2 regions of the Pseudoalteromonas mucoides genome follow, and region 1 is predicted to be linked to the other one. Evidence: predicted binding sites of a transcription regulator. Region 1 holds the regulator's gene; the other holds the start of a gene.

Region 1 (8,868 bases):
AATACATTCACACTGACCAATGACAGCCAAAAATGCCATTTAGCCAAGGTGATATTAAACATATTGCCAGTCCATTTTGGCAGCCAATAATAAGCCCCTGCCATGATTGAAAAGACCGCGCCTGTAACAAGTACATAATGAAAATGCGCCACAACAAAATAGGTATCATGGTATTGAAAATCAGCCGGTGTAATTGCTAGCATCAGTCCTGAAAAACCACCTAAAGTGAACAATACAATAAACGCAATGCTAAATAACATAGGCACTTCAAAGCTTATTGAGCCTCGCCACATGGTAGCTACCCAGTTAAATACTTTTACCCCGGTAGGTACCGATATCAACATGGTCGAATACATAAAAAACAACTCAGCAGCTACTGGCATACCAGTGGTAAACATATGATGTGCCCACACAATAAAACTCAGTAATGCAATTGAGGACGTGGCATAAACCATTGAGGCATAGCCAAATAGTTTTTTCCGAGAAAAGGTCGGCACTATGGTCGATATAATGCCAAAAGCAGGTAAGATCATTATGTACACTTCTGGATGACCAAAGAACCAAAATATATGCTGAAACATCACAGGGTCGCCACCACCTGCCGCATCAAAAAAGCTAGTGGCAAAGTATTTATCTGTCAGTACCATGGTTACAGCGCCCGCTAAAACAGGCATAACCGCAATTAGTAAGAACGCGGTAATAAGCCAGGTCCAAACAAATAGGGGTAGCTTCATCCAAGACATACCAGGCGCGCGCATGTTCACTATGGTAACAATCACATTAATAGCTCCCATAATTGAGCTAATGCCCATAATGTGCACCGCAAAAACAAATAAGGCCGTATTGTCGTTACTATAGGTTGTTGATAAAGGGGCGTAGAAAGTCCAACCAAAAGCAGGACCCCCACCTGGCATAAACAACGACGCTAACAAAATTAAAAATGCAAATGGCAGAATCCAAAAGCTCCAGTTATTCATTCGCGGTAATGCCATGTCTGGCGCACCAATCATTAAAGGTATCATCCAGTTAGCGAGCCCAGTGAACGCCGGCATTACAGCACCAAATACCATAATCAAACCATGGACTGTGGTCATTTGATTAAAAAAGTGCGGGTCAACTAATTGTAATCCAGGCTGAAATAACTCTGCGCGGATCACCATAGCCATCGCACCGCCAATCAAAAACATGGTTAGCGAGAATATTAAATACAAGCTACCTATATCTTTATGATTCGTTGTAAACAACCAACGCTTAAACCCAGTTGCGCCATGATGATGCCCTGCATCGTGATGTGCAGCGTCGTTATTATGATCGTCTGTTATGCTACTCATTACTTAGCCTCCGCAGTTGCATCAATCAAAGCCTGAATTTGGCTAGGTTGAACCACATCACCCGTGTCATTACCCCATGCATTACGCTTATAGGTAACAACCGCCGCAAGTTGCTTTATCGATAGTTGTTTTACAAATGCTTGCATTGCAGTGCCCGGGCGGCCATGAACTACGACATCAATATGCTCATTAACATCTCCCAATACCACAGGGCTATTTTTAAGCGCAGGGAAGACGCCGGGTAAACCCATACCGGTAGGTTGATGGCACGCTGCACAGCTGGCCATATAAACTTGTTCACCTAAGGTCATTAACTCTTCTTTAGGTAAGGTTTGATCCATCAATGCAGCATCTGCGGCAGCCGCTTTTTGTTTAGCCTGTTTAGCGTCGGCTAACCAATTAACAAAATCTTGCTCAGACTTTGCCTCAACAACCACAGGCATAAAGCCATGGTCTTTACCGCATAGTTCGGCACACTGGCCACGGTAAATGCCCTCTTCGTTAATTTTGGTCCATGTTTCGTTAATAAACCCAGGGTTCGCATCTTTCTTAACTGCAAAATCAGGCACCCACCAAGAGTGAATCACATCATCTGAGGTCATTAAAAAGCGAATTTTCTTATTGATTGGTAGAACGAGAGGTTTATCTACCTCGAGTAGGTAGGTATCTGTTTTATCGGCCTGGTTGGCAATTTGTTCGCTCGGTGTAGATAATATTGAATAAAAACTAACGTCTTCACCCATATATTCATAATGCCACTTCCACTGAGAACCTGTCACTTTAATGGTAATGTCAGCTTTGCTGGCATCTTCCATCGCAATTAAGGTTTTTGTCGCAGGCACTGCCATTGCAATTAGAATGACAAACGGAATCGCAGTCCAAAGTATCTCAACCTTGGTGCTTTCATGGAATTGGGCAGGAATAGCCCCTTTTGATTTGCGGTGATGTATTAAAGCCCAAAACATAACGGCAAATACAATCACCCCAATCACACAACAAATTATAAATATTGTCATGTGCAGTTGATAAACATTATTACTTATATCGGTTACACCTTCGCGCATATTAAATTGGCTATTGGCCAATAATTGCTGCGGCAGCATAAATAATATAAGGCACAAGGTAGAGCTCAGTTTACCCATGTGACGGCTCCTTTTGATGCTATTGCTAACGCAAAGCGAAAAGGCGGCACTGCTTTTTTTCGCGCCAATTCGTTATTTTTATTGTAACTGGTTAAATTAATCTCTTCGCATGCAACAATAAATTGCAGCAAGGCCCCAAAAGATCAGTCGTTAACACAGTGTATTAACCAATTAGTTAAAAAATGAACAATTAGCAAGTTTTAGTGCAAATAAAATTCTATTTTGGTGCAAAAATAACAATACAAAATCAGCGCGTTATTTTAAATTCAGGTGAGGAAAGAAATGGCTAAAAGCAGGAGGTATCTAGCTTATATAGAGCTTTAGTAGCTACAGACAAGTGCTAAAACTAGCAGTTAAATAAAAATATAAAAGTGAAAGCACCAAATATCACCAATTTGGTGCAAAATAGGTTTACATCCAATCAGCATTACGGATCACACCGACTGCAAGCCCTTCAATATTAAAAGACTCATGCTCTAAGTCTACTTCAATTGCAGAAAACTCTTCATTTTCGGCGTGCAACAATACTTTGCGACCGGCTTTTTCTAGGCGCTTTACAGTTACATCATCATCAACACGCGCTACCACTACTTGGCCGTTTTCAGCAACTTGAGTTTTATGCACCGCAAGTAAATCACCATCCATAATGCCAATATCTTTCATACTCATACCTTGTACACGCAATAAAAAATCAGCGGCAGGCTTGAACATTAAAGGGTCAATCTGGCAATGGCTTTCAACATGTTGTTGCGCCAAGATAGGTTCACCCGCTGCTACTCGGCCTATTAATGGTAATCCGAGCTGCTCTGGCTCATCTTCTTCCACCAGCTGAATACCGCGGCTTGCACCCGGCTTCATTTTAATAACACCTTTTTTAGCCAGTGCTTTTAAGTGCTCTTCGGCAGCATTAGCGCTTTTGAAACCTAAAGTTTGCGCAATTTCAGCACGCGTAGGTGGCATGCCAGTATCTTTGATAAACACTTTGATTAATTCAAGAATTTGGGCTTGACGATTCGTTAATGGGCGCATACAACTGGTTTTCCATACAGTACATTTAACTGTGAGTATATACAGTTATTTGAAAATCGCAAATTTTAAATTCGCTAGCTTTGACCCTTCTTGATTACCATCTGGTATTCAGCAATAAAGTGGCGCTATTTAAACCATCATCAGATTTCAAAGATGAGCCTAAACCAAACTTCAACGCTATATGTTCATTAAACCAATACTGTGTTTGTATCTCATAATTATCATCTCGATCGCCTCGCCCATGTACGTTAGCAACTACGCCAACAGACCAGTCTTGATTAACGTAATACGCTGCTCGGCCTTGGATGTAACGATACCGTCCTGCTAATTGCTTTGCCTCTATATCCCAGCCTTGATTATTATTGATATTAGTCCAGCGAATGTAAGGCGCATAACTCCACTCAACCGAAGTTAGCTCCTCGCTTGGATAAAAGTGACGTGTTTCTTCCACCCGACTATAAAAAGCAGTTAAGCCAATTTGCAATTGATCGTTTATTTGATTACCTATCGATGCATTGAGCAAAGAACTATCTGATTGCCAAATACCGCTATCATCATCCACATGCTGTACACCAGCCGCTAAAATAACGCCATGCTGCCAATAATAAGTCGCATCACTGGTAATATAATACAGGTTATCATTAGCAAACCCGCCGATAGCGACATTACTCACTCGATGCAAATGGCTTTTCAACTCCTGAGGGCCCGATAAGGCATTTAAGTCATCACTAAAATAACGGTACCTTGCACCTAAAAACGCTTTATCCAAGCCACTTAAATCTGTAAATCCGAGATCAACTTGATGGTTGATATCTGCATAGCTGGATATCGATAAGCAGCTAATTAACAGCATTATTCCTTTTTTCATCATGTGTTCCTAAGATGTAATATTAGGTACATTTTAGCTATTTTGATGATCTTAACTGTAGGAAAGTGTACAAAAGTGTAGACTAGTTTTTAAATTTTCAATTGAGGACATTCCATGACTATTTGGTATCAACCAATCACCTTAGAACAGTGTAAACAACTTGATGAGGGCATTAATGGCCAAGGCACATTAATGAAAACAATGGGTATTGAAATTAGCGAAATTGGCGATGACTACCTAGTGGCCACTATGCCCGCAATACCTCAGCATCATAACCCTATGGGCATGGTACATGGCGGTGCCAATGTCGTACTTGCCGAAACGGTTGCCAGTTATGCTGCAAACTTTGTGGTTGATTTTACGAAGTTCTATTGTGTAGGCCAAGAAATCAACGCCAATCACTTAAAAGCTTCACGCAATGGAACTTTAACCGCAATAGCAAAGCCTATTCATTTAGGTAGGCGTACTTCAGTGTGGGAAATTAAAATAACAAATAGCCGCAACGAGCTATGCTGCGTATCAAGAATGACCGCAGCAGTGGTTGAACGTAAAAATTAGCTTTCGATAGGGTAAATCGTTATTTCAACACCCGCACCAATTGCAGATATTCTAAGCAGAGTATCTGCTTGCAGTGCTTGATTAAAGCATTTCGGTGAAGTACCCGACTCAAAGCCAATATCAAATGTACGCCGAGAACACGACAACCACTGTTTTAATGCATTACGTGAGCATGATTCTATTAACTCACATAAGTGATTAATCGCTTTATCCGGTGTAGATACCTCAATATTTGCTTCTACACGCGCTAATTGACGATATTCATCGTGGTCATAATGTAAAACTGTGGCAATTTTTTTTAAGTCAGCCACTAGCGCACTAATATCTTGTTTAGACTCAAGCTCTAGATCTACGTTTAAAAATTGAATTTCCGACATTTGTAGCTTTACCCTTAACCCATGTTAAATACACCGCAAACTTTAACCTAAATTTGTATATATACCAAATCATCTATTACCTGCGACAATTTGCCACATTGGCAAAAGCCCCCTAACCTATAAAATATCGCACTGAAAAATAACAATAAATGAGTAAGTAATGAACAAACGCATTTTCAAGCATGCACGAAAAATTCATAAATGGCTTGGTTACATACTCGCACTACAAATCTTTGCATGGCTGTTAGGTGGTTTAGTGATGAGTGCTATTCCTCTCGATAAAGTGCATGGCAAACATTTAGCATTGCGCTCCCTTGAGAACCCATTTACGCAAGTCGACTACCCTACATCACTCGATAATATTGTTTCTCAGGTGGCACAGCCGATACAAATAAATTACACACACTTTTTAACAACACCTATTATTACTGTGACGAGTGAAAATGAAGAGCACAATTTTAACGGCTTAACAGGCCGTCCTTTCATTACGCCAAGTAAAGCGCAAATAATTGCTAATGCACAAGCTCACTTATTAATCGACGCTAAAGTAAATGCAGCGACTAAACTCGACATGGGCCCAAGAGAAATAGGCTATAAAAAGAATATTTGGCAAGTTAGTTTCGATGATAGTTTTAATACAACCTTGTATTTGTGGGCTGATAGCGGCAAAGTTATCACTGTTCGTAGCACTATTTGGCGGATTTTTGACTTTTTCTGGATGTTACACATCATGGACTACGATGAACGAGAGGATTTTAATAATCCCTTGTTGATTAGCTTTTCGGCAACCAGTGTGCTGTTCTGCCTCACAGGTATCACTTTGTTACTGCAAAATATTCGTCTTCGTCGTCATAAACGCAAAAAGCTGAGTAATTAACTCCCTGATTATTGCATTTTAGGCAACTTAGCCCATTTAACCGATTTACCCTATAGACTAATCACTCTAAAATTGCATTTCCTGTAGTTCACATAAGTGATTGGAAATGCCCTATTTTATTATTGCGTTAGTTATTTCCCTTGTAAGTTTTAACCTTCACAGCGAGCAGTTCACTCGCTTTTCAACAGCGAAAAGGCATTTAATAAAAACGTTACCAAGCGATGCCAAAAGCATTTACTGTGGCTGCGATATAAAACGCCAAGGTAAAAAATTAATACCCGACCCTTCAGCATGCGGCTATAAACCTCGTAATGCGGTTACGCGCTCAGGTAAACCTAATGCACGTGCTGTTCGTATTGAGTGGGAGCATATAGTACCAGCGTGGGAGTTCGGTCATCAGTTACAATGCTGGCAAAATGGCGGACGTAAAAACTGCGTGAAAACCAGTGAACAATTTAGAAAAATGGAAGCTGATATTAATAATCTAGCCCCAGCAATTGGTGAAATTAACGCAGATAGATCGAATTATCGTTTTGGTATGGTTGCAGGTAACGCCACTCAATATGGTAGCTGCCAAGTAAAAGTGAATTTTAAACAACGGGTAGTTGAACCACCTGCCTATTCACGCAAACGTATTGCAGATGCTTATTTTTACATGCAAAAAACCTACGGACTAAAAATATCGAATAAACAACAGCAGTTATTTAAAGCATGGCAAAACCAAGCGATGATAGCGAAAGGCAGTAATACTGTACTTTAAACAGCCAAAAAGTATAAAAAGGCGCATTGCGCGCCTGTTACTTAAAACCTGTATTTAATTTTGTGATTAAATATCTTGGTGTGGACCAAACACCTCATAATGAATACGTGCGGTATCCACGCCAAGGTCGAGTAGCTGCTGTTTAATGACAGCCATAAAACCAGTTGGGCCACAGATGTAGAAATCCCCACCTCCAAGCGGTAACTGCTCTGCAACAACGCTAACATCCATCAAGCCAGTAAAGTCAGCTCCCTCACCACCTTGATTAAACCACGTATAACTACTTAATCTTGAATGTGCTGATACCTGCTCAGTCAAAAAGCCAGCAAATGAATGCTGATCGGCATTTTCACACGCGTGTAAATAAGTAATAGCCTGATCAGAGCTGTCGCTTAGTAAAGTTTGTAGCATCGCCATCATCGGTGTTTGCCCGACTCCTGCAGAAATTAATACGGCAGGTTTACTGTACGAACGTAAGAAGAAATCGCCAGCAGGCGGATATAACCCAACAACGCTACCTTCTTCAAGTGAGTGTAAGTGATTAGACACGATACCTGCTGCTGGCAGTAATTCTTTTTTCACGCTGATGCGGTAATTTTCACCATTACTTTGCTGAGAAATAGAGTATTGGCGTATCTCACTATACTGCGCATCAGTGGGCTTCACTTTAATACCTAAATATTGCCCTGGCTTATGAGTGATTACCGCTTTGCCATCGTTCGGTACTAAAGTAAAACTCGTTACTAACTCTGACTCAACTTGCTTATTAGCGATCGTGAATTCTCGAGTACCACTCCAGCCACCGTGCTTGGTTTTACTGTGCTCGTATAGCGCCGCCTCTTCAGTAATACAAATATCAGCAAGCAATGCATATGCTTCACGCCATGCGTATTCAACCTCTGGCGTAAACTGCTCTGGGATCAGCTCTTTTAATGTACCAATTAAATGCCCGCCAACAATGGGATAATGCTCAGGTAAAATATGCATACTGGTATGCTTATGATTAATACGCGCCAACGCTTCTTTCAACACATCCAAGTTATCAATATTTTGCGCATATGCCGCCAATGCATTAAAAAGAGCAAACTGCTGACGCCCGCTGCGCTGGTTAGCCATATTAAAAATATCCTGTAATTCAGGATTATGGCTAAACAGTCGATTATAAAAGTGCTCAGTAACGACAGTGCCCGCCTCTGCCAATAAAGGCACAGTACTTTTTACAATATTGATGGTTTTTTCAGATAACATACTACTTTCCTATAACTAAAATAATAATTAACCACGCCGCCCATCAACACGACGCCGCGTTAAAATAGGAATGCAATGGAGTAGAAACAACACAAATGCCACCAACCACAATACAGCGCTCAATTGCCACGCTATATGCGGTCCAATAACAAAGGGTAATAACGAACGAACAATGGCTGCAACAAGCACTAAAGCAAACGCCACAGCCATAAAGTATGGAGTAGTTAAAGAACGCCCAGTATGACCATGAGATACGCGAGTCATCATGGCTAAAATCATCAATCCAATAGTTCCGATAGTGATCATGTGCAACGCATCTTTAAACAAAATTAGTGAGCTGAAAAAGCTAAGCGTAACCAGTGTCAAACCTAGGCCTAGCGCTAAATATGAAAAATGTAATGACCAAAGCAGCGGAACTTTAAGGACTTTAGTGTTCCACCACATGAATGAACGACTTAGATGCAACACAGCCACAATACCCATTCCCCAACCGGGGTTAAAATTTAGCAGCTGGCTTAAAAAATAAAGAAAGATTGCTACGATTGAGCTAAACAATAAAACCTTGTCTAATCGAGGTGTACGTATTTGTTGCTCTAAGTTTAAGCCTCTTGCAGTAAAAAAAGGTAAAACACGCCCTGCGACTATCCCAACTAATAACGTCATAACAAGCACAGCGGT
Region 2 (8,868 bases), on a different contig from region 1:
ATCATGACAACAAGGACTTAAAGGATGAAGCAATTACTACCATTTACACCTACCCTACTGGCAAGCATAACACTCGCTTTTACAACTGGTTATTCTGTACATGCAAACGCAGCAGACGATGCAAAGAAAGTGGAGCGCATTGAAGTAACTGGTTCCAGAATAAAGCGCACTGATATAGAAGGCCCTTCGCCTGTCCAATCAATTAGCCGCGCAGATATCGATAACATGGGTTATGACAATCTTCAGCAGCTATTAGAGCGAATGCCCGTTGCTGGTAATGGCACTTTTTCTACCCGAGGTAATAATCAAGATTCAACAGCGAATGGAGCAGCCGCAGTCTCTCTTCGCGGCCTTGGTGCAGATGCAACACTTATTTTGATCAATGGTCGCCGAGTAGCAATAAGTGCTTTTGCCGAGAGCATTACTAATTCATTCGTTGACATCAACAGCATTCCAGTCTCAGCGATTGAACGCATTGATATCTTAAAAGATGGTGCCTCTGCGATTTATGGTTCAGACGCTGTGGCTGGTGTCGTTAATATTATTTTGAAAAAAGATATTGATGGTATTGAAGTTAATTTAGGCTACGGTGGCACTGATGGCCCTAATTATGAAGAAACCTCAGCGAGTATTGTTTGGGGTACTTCAAATGAGAAAAGCAGTGCTTCAGTGATCGTTGATTATTTTAAAAATACCTCTTTATCGTCAAGTGAAATGGGCAGTTTAGGCACCGCAAACCAAGCCCCATATGGTGGCATGGATTTTCGCTCATCTCGAGGTTTCCCTGGAACATTTGATGTAAATGGCACCCAAACCCCCGACCCGAGTTGCCCTACAGATCAATTAAGTAGCAGCAATAGCTGTGTATTTGATTATGGTCCTTTTGGGTATATTTCTCCAGCTTCAGAGCGTGTTGGTGCTATTTCGCAGTTTGAATATAACTTTGATAATGGCATAACAGCTTTTATGGAACTGGCAGTACAACACAACAGCTCTATCGCAATGGGTGCACCAACGCCACTGGATAAGGATGCAGGCTTAACTGTGCCAGCTAACCACCCTAATAACCCATTCGGTCAGCAAGTGGGTATCAACTTCTTTAGAACTGTAGATGCTGGTGCACGCCAATGGGATATTGAGTCTGATACCTTACGCTTTGTGGCTGGTTTAAAAGGCGAAATAAATGACTGGGGTTGGGAAGCTGCTGTACAAAAAGGCCGCAGTAAATCATTGCAAACAGGTGACCGTACTCAAGGCTGGGTAAGAACAGATTTTTTACAACAAGAAATTGACGCAGGAACTTATAACCCTTTTGGTGGCACTTATAATGATCCAGCGGTAATTGACCGTATTACCACCAGTTTAGTTCGCCAAGGTGAGTCACACATGACCTCATTTGATGCCAATATTACAGGTGAAGCGTTTAGCTTTGGTGATAGCGCCGTAATGATGGCCGCGGGGATTGAGTATCGTGAAGAGGATGTCAGTGATATCCCCGATGACCAATTTCAACGCGGCTTGATTTTTGGTACGGAATCCGTTTCGGCAGCGGCTGAGCGCGACCAGTACGCAGCTTATGTTGAGTTCTCAATTCCTTTAGCTGATAGCTTAGAATTACAACTAGCTGGGCGTTATGATGATTACAGCGATTTTGGCACCACGACAAACCCTAAAGTAGCATTGCGCTGGGCACCTACGGACGAAATAACGGTTCGTGGCTCTTGGGCGCAAGGATTTAGGGCCCCATCATTAGCACAAATAGGGTTAGGGCCATCAGAGAAAAGCCAATTCTTTATTGATACCTATCGCTGTCAGGCTACTGGTCTTGACTGTGATGCCCTTGATTACAATATTCAATTTGCAGGTAATCCTGATTTACAAGCCGAAGAGTCTGAGTCATGGAATGTTGGCTTTATTTGGGCTCCTACAGCAGAGCTTGGTTTAAGTATCGATGTGTGGAGTATAACTCAAGACAATAAAATTGATGAGCAAGGATTTGGCCCTATCTATGATGCAGAATGTGATAATCAAAACAGTACTATCTGTGTTCGTTTGGCCCCATCTGGAAGCGAAACCCTTGGAGTGATACAAAAAATTCACAGTACTTTTGAGAATGTTTCTTCACAAGAAGTATCTGGTATCGACTTCTCGGCAAACTATAATCATTCATTGGATGAGTTAGGGTTACTTAAATTCAATTTAGAATGGGCGTACCAAAATAAATTTGAAAAAGATGGCCGTGATTATACAGGCGAGTATGGCTACCCAGAGCACCGTGGAATTTTTTCAACTAATTGGGAACTCGGTGAATTTAACACCAATATAAATATCAGTTATGTTGGGGAGTTTGAAGATACCCCTGATATTGATTTTGATGGCACGCTCGATTTCGATAGCAACACATCGAGAATGGTTGACTCACAAGTGCTGGTTGATTTACAAACTGCTTATCGCATTACTGAATCAACCAAAGTATCAATTGGGGTTAACAACTTATTTGATGAAGAACCACCATTTGCCATTGGCGATGGTGATAGCGACTTGTATGGCTACGCATCAGCAGTGCACAACCCTCGAGGACGTTACATTTACACAAAAGTGTCGTTCTCATTCTAAAAGTAAAGATAACAAAAAACCCGCCTAATTGGCGGGTTTTTTATAGTCAAAATAAAGGTCTAAATTATAGATCGCCTTCGTTTTCAGATAGGAATTTTGCAACGCCTGCAGGGCTTGCGTCCATACCTTTTTTACCTTCAGTCCAACCAGCAGGACATACTTCGCCGTGCTCGCTATGGAATGCTAGTGCGTCAACCATACGTAGCATTTCATCGATATTACGGCCAAGCGGTAAATCGTTAACTACTTGGTGACGTACATTACCTTCTTCGTCGATTAGGAATGAACCACGAAATGCAACGCCAGCTTCTGGGTGCTCAACGTCATACGCTTTACAGATCTCGTGCTTAACGTCTGCAACTAGTGCATATTTAACTTCACCAATACCGCCGTCTGCAACAGCAGTCTTACGCCATGCGTTGTGCGAGAATTGTGAATCGATAGAAACACCGATTACCTCAACGCCACGCTTTTGAAATTCTTCATAACGCTTGTCAAAAGCAATTAGTTCAGAAGGACATACGAAAGTGAAATCTAGTGGGTAAAAGAAGATAACTGCTTTTTTACCTTTGATTGTTTCGTGAAGATTGTAGCTATCTACGATCTCGCCGTTACCTAGTACTGCTGCAGCGGTAAAGTCTGGTGCCTGGCGGCCTACTAATACACCCATTTTATTCTCCAAATATTTGAGTTTATTTCTAATTGCTTACGCAATGCTTGCTTTATTATGGGATCTAAAAATTAAATACCAAGGGCAAGCACGCATAATTGTTGAAATATTTTAGGGGTAATCAGAACAAATAGACAATCAGATTTTCAAATCACGGCAATCGAAAATACAGAACGCTTGTATACATGGCTATCACGCACAAAAAAAACTGTAAAAACAGGCTTTTTTAGTTAATGCTTTACTGGTTAATCCATAATATCTTCTGGCATATCACCACGAATTTCTTGCCAGATTTCACCTGTTTGGTGGCCATACTTACGCATCATAGAAATAGCGCCATCATGCTCTCGGTTTTCAGCTAAAGTCGTCAAGTCTTTGTAAAATTGACGTGCTAACTGGCGAGTGCCTGGATCTGAAAAATAATGGCAACCAATTTTTGAATAAAAACCTTTAAAGCCATTTAAAATTAACACGTATATTCGATTATTACCTGCAACAGCTAGTTCGTGATGAACTTTATAATCATAATCGGCAAAAGCTTGCGCGCTATCTTCAAGTTCATCACTTTGTGAAAGAATTTCAATGACACGCTCTGGCGCTAACTTGATTGCAGCACGTGTATAGATTGCACTAATATTAGTACGTGCAGAAAGTAACTGGTCGGTAAGTTCTGGCATTTTGTCTTCATCAAGACGAGCGAGTGTTTCAAGAATATTTAAGCCAGATGTTTCCCAAAAATTATTTACTCGTGTGGGTTTACCATGTTGAATTGTTAACCAACCATCACGTGCTAAACGCTGCAGCACTTCACGTAATGTAGTACGCGTCACACCTATTAGCTCTGATAACTCGCGTTCAGCAGGAAGTATAGAGCCTGGAGGGAAATCACCATTCCAAATTGATTCAACAATATACTCTTCTGCAAATCCAGCTGGACTTTTCGCTTTAAAAATTCTCATTCAATTCCCACTCGAGTTATCAATATTACTTCACTTAAACACTATTAACTGACTGATTGTACCAGACGAAGCAAAACTAACAAGTAAAGTAATTCACAACCCTGCTATTTTTCAGGTTTGTGCAATGCAGATAATAAATAGCCAATGAATTAGAACATAACAAAACCTAAACAAACGCATACCCCCACATTTAATAAAGCAAATTTAGTAAACATTTACATGATTTTAAGCACTCTAGTAAGGTTTATCCTTGCACCTTGATTAATGACTAAGCCATAATCTCACTATAAAATAGTTAAACGGAACTCTTATGAATTGGTTAGCAAATTTAGCACACAAACGTACGCCTTGGGTTTTATTAGCATTGACTGCTTTTACATTTGAAGTTATTGCTTTATTTTTCCAATATCAAATGGGCTTAGAGCCTTGTATCATGTGTATATATCAACGCACAGCGATGCTCGGGCTATTAATCGCGGGTATTATTGGAGCGATTAATCCTAGTAACATACTAATACGTATTACTGCATTCGCTAGCTGGGCTGTTGCGAGTATTTGGGGATTTTTATTAGCCCGTGAACATATTGATATGCAAACAACAACCGACCCATTCGCATTTAGCTGTGAATTTGAGCCTAACTTTCCCGTGCCATTACATGAATGGATCCCGCAATTTTTTGCTGCAACAGGTGATTGCGGTAATATTGATTGGCAATTTTTAGGTTTAAGTATGCCCGCGTGGATGGAAATTATTTTTGGCTTGATCAGCCTAGTGCTAATTGCGGTTGTTTTTTCACGTCTAATGATTAAGAAGAGCCTATAATGTTTGCGTTTTTTTCAAGCCAAGTTAAGCAATTGCAACACCTTAAAGTACGTCAACGCCAACACATAATTGCAGTAGCCTTATCAATGCTTTCCCCGCTGCAAAAGATCAGCCTACGTATTGTCAAATTGCTGTTACTTACGCCTGTATTCGCCTCTCTAATTTATATTGAAGGTTGGTTAATGTTAGCAGCTTTATTAGTAGCAGGTTTAAGCTACCCGTTATTAACCACACCCGTTGAAATTGCATTTGCCAGGCCTTTTATAGCAGATGCATTAACACAAGAAGAGAAACAAGGCGAAAATTAATTCGCCTTATATTCTAAAGTAATTAACCTGTAACCTAGCTATAAGCTTAGATTTTAATTTTGCCGTCTAACTTTGCCAGCAATTTATCACCGATGCCCTTCACGTTCGCTAAATCAGCAACTGATTTAAATTCTCCTTGTTTTTTTCGATAGTCAATAATAGCGCGCGCCTTTGACTTACCAATACCAGGTAACTGCATCAGTTGCTCTACACTGGCTTTATTTACATTGATACTCTCAAGCTTTTTTACCGCCTGACTAGCTGGTGTAGACTTAGTATCACTCGCATAACTTGGGCTTATAAAACCTAAACAGGCTAGTACAACTACTAAACTTAGTAACTTCATGTTTTCCTCCGTGATATCCATACATGGACTCAATTAATAGTAAATGTTTACGACACCCTTTTAACTAACATAAAAACCATTAGGTACTAAAAAAGTGTGACTCTATAAATAAAGTAAAGAGCAATTACTTTGTCAACTGTACCTATAATAAAAAATAAAAAAGTTAACTTGCAAATACGCCCGCAAACAATTACTGTACATAAAAACAGTAATCAATATCAGTGTGTTAATTCACACTAAGCAAATTGGCAGGAGAGATCATGGCTGTTGTTGTTAAATATGTTGTAGAAAGAAACGGAGTCGAGCGAATGACGTTTACTACTAAAAAAGAAGCTGATGCGTATGACAAAATGCTCGATATTGCAGAGTCGCTTGAAGTCATGCTTGAAAAAGTGGATGTCCCCTTAAGCGAGCAACAAATTGAATCTCTAGCGCTTGAAATCGCAAAAAGCAAAGATGATTTCATTAATGTGTTAAAAGGTGCGAAAGAACCCGTAAGCAAACCTGCTGCAAAAAAGAAAGACACAGCTAATGCAGCTGATTTAAAAAGCGCAGAAGATAAAGCGTAATAGAACTTAATTCAGGTAATAAAAAAAGGAGCTATTAAGCTCCTTTTTTTATTACCCCAAACCACCTCAGAATGATTTGGGAATAAACCTTATTTTTACAATGACTTTTCTACATCATCAAATAAAGTGGTAATTTCTTTACTTGGAGCAGGTGTCGTTAAGCTTACAACCACAATAGCAATACTTGAAAGAATAAAACCAGGTACAATCTCGTAAATAAGACTACTGAGTTTTTCACCATCAATTGTTATAGGCGCGTAAATCCAAACCAATACAGTGATTGCCCCCACTAGCATACCAGCAAGTGCACCAGCAAAGTTCATTCGTTTCCAGTACAGACTAAACAATACCAGTGGACCAAATGCGGCACCAAAACCAGCCCATGCATTACTGACTAAGTCTAAGATTGAACTATCGCGATCATACGCTAAGTAGATTGCACATAGCGCCACTACGGCAACGCTAATACGCCCTACTGTTACCAGCTCGGTGTCACTTGCCTCTTTACGTAAGAAGGTTTTATAAAAATCTTCAGTCAGTGAACTTGAACTAACCAATAACTGAGACGAAATGGTACTCATGATAGCAGCCAAAATTGCTGCTAATAAAAAGCCTGCAATTAATGGGTGGAATAGTAGCTCTGATAAAATCAAGAAAATAGTCTCAGGATCATCTACTACAATATTATTTTCGTAGGTATAAGCTGCACCAAATAAACCAGTGCCGACAGCACCAATGGCGGCTATTATCATCCAGCTCATACCAATGCGACGAGCAGTCGGCATATCTTTTACACTACGTACCGACATAAAACGTACAATAATATGTGGTTGACCAAAATAACCCAAGCCCCACGCCATCGCCGAAATAATTCCCAGAGCTGAGCCTGCACCAATCCAGTTAAGCATATCTGGATTAACACTGTTCAATGTAGACTCTAATGGTTGCTCCAATAATGAATACGCGACTGTCGGTACCAATATTAATGCAACAAACATAATACAGCCTTGTACAAAGTCGGTTAAGCTTACTGCTAAGAAACCACCAAACAAGGTGTATAAAACAACCACGCCTGTTGTTATGTAAAGACCCATTTCATAGCTCAAGCCAAACGAGCTTTCGAATAACTTACCGCCAGCAACTACGCCCGAAGAAGTGTAGAGTGTAAAGAACACAATGATCACTACCGCTGATACCACACGGAGTAAGTTTGATTTATCGGTGAAACGATTTGAGAAATAGTCTGGAATGGTGATTGAGTCATTTGCTTTCTCAGTGTATACCCTAAGCCGTGGTGCAACTAAGAAGTAGTTTGCCCAAGCCCCAAGTACCAAACCGATAGCAATCCAAGTACTACTAAAACCCGTTACGAACATAGCACCAGGTAAACCCATTAATATCCAGCCGCTCATATCTGACGCGCCAGCTGAAAGTGCAGCTACTGAAGGTGACAAACTACGCCCACCAAGCATATAACCAGATACATCACTGGTTGACTGTTTATACGCATATAGGCCAATCCCTAACATAACGATAAAATACGCAGCTAAAGAAATAATCATTCCTGTTTCCAAACTTGCCTCCGCTTAAGAAGTTTAAATCTGGCTTTTAATCCTAATAATGACTCATTAATCAATATAATACGAAAGACATTATTGGTGTAAAAACCAACTTAGAACCTGACTATATCATGGCTGGGGCAAATAACTCCACTCTCTGCGTTAATCAAATAAGTAACTGAGGTTAATAGGTTTTTAACTATTTTTTTTATTTAAGAGGATATAAATGGAAATTTAATATTAATTGCCTTACGATTAAAACAATATATTTATAAAAAATCAGTACTTTAGCAGTAGGTCTGTAAAATATAATTAATGCTATTTTCTATGTTTTGTCTTATATTGCCTTTGTTAATGTTTAAATCAATCGGATCTGTTGTTTATGTATTTTTACGCTGCGCGTCAACCCATTTTAGATCGTGAAAAAAAACTCGTCGGGTATGAGTTACTTTTTAGAGATGGCGTTGATAATGTTTTTCCTGATATTGATGGTGATGAAGCAACTTCTCGTTTAATTGAAGGCAGCCAATTTAATTTTGGTTTAGAAGATTTAACGGACAATAAACCCGCCTATATTAATTTTACTTTAAAAACATTGCAAAAAGGCTACCCAACTTTACTTGGTAAAGAGCAAATAGTTGTTGAAATTTTAGAGACTATACAACCTGGTAAGCGTCTACTGGCGCTGGTGAAAGATCTTAAAGAAAAAGGCTATACTCTGGCACTTGATGATTACATACACCAACCTGTATGGCGTCACTTTTACCCATATATTGATATTATAAAAATCGACTTTTTAAGCTGTGACACTCAAACTATCAAGCAGATCATCGAAGAAATAAAGCCCCACAAGCACATAAAATTACTGGCAGAAAAAGTAGAAACCTATGAGAAATATCAACTTGCATTAGATTTAGGGTTTAGTTATTTTCAAGGTTTCTTTTTCTCAAAGCCTGAAATGGTACAAAGTAAATCGCTACCTCCTTCACAAATAGCGCTCGCTGAGTTACTTTATGAA

What was found. Region 1 encodes LexA, which represses DNA repair genes until DNA is damaged. Its sites were predicted from a motif close to TACTGTATNNNNATACAGTA; they were not measured.
Region 2: the regulator LexA is predicted to act here: its motif matches at 5,914-5,933, upstream of AAEU30_RS05590 (YebG family protein).

What each region holds. Positions count from the first base shown of each region.
Region 1 covers NZ_JBMMUC010000006.1:70,117-78,984, reverse strand. Annotated here, with positions in the region: gene ctaD (cytochrome c oxidase subunit I) at 1-1,331, opposite strand, end outside; gene coxB (cytochrome c oxidase subunit II) at 1,331-2,473, opposite strand; gene lexA (transcriptional repressor LexA) at 2,885-3,502, opposite strand; gene AAEU30_RS08545 (hypothetical protein) at 3,597-4,373, opposite strand; gene AAEU30_RS08540 (PaaI family thioesterase) at 4,485-4,928, shown strand; gene AAEU30_RS08535 (hypothetical protein) at 4,925-5,305, opposite strand; gene AAEU30_RS08530 (hypothetical protein) at 5,466-6,182, shown strand; gene AAEU30_RS08525 (endonuclease) at 6,289-6,942, shown strand; gene hmpA (NO-inducible flavohemoprotein) at 7,009-8,190, opposite strand; gene AAEU30_RS08515 (NnrS family protein) at 8,218-8,868, opposite strand, start outside.
Region 2 covers NZ_JBMMUC010000004.1:99,664-108,531, reverse strand. Annotated here, with positions in the region: gene AAEU30_RS05620 (TonB-dependent receptor) at 25-2,616, shown strand; gene AAEU30_RS05615 (peroxiredoxin) at 2,681-3,286, opposite strand; gene fadR (fatty acid metabolism transcriptional regulator FadR) at 3,532-4,245, opposite strand; gene dsbB (disulfide bond formation protein DsbB) at 4,556-5,068, shown strand; gene AAEU30_RS05600 (DUF6170 family protein) at 5,068-5,376, shown strand; gene AAEU30_RS05595 (ComEA family DNA-binding protein) at 5,423-5,722, opposite strand; gene AAEU30_RS05590 (YebG family protein) at 5,983-6,291, shown strand; gene putP (sodium/proline symporter PutP) at 6,387-7,865, opposite strand; gene AAEU30_RS05580 (EAL and HDOD domain-containing protein) at 8,233-8,868, shown strand, end outside.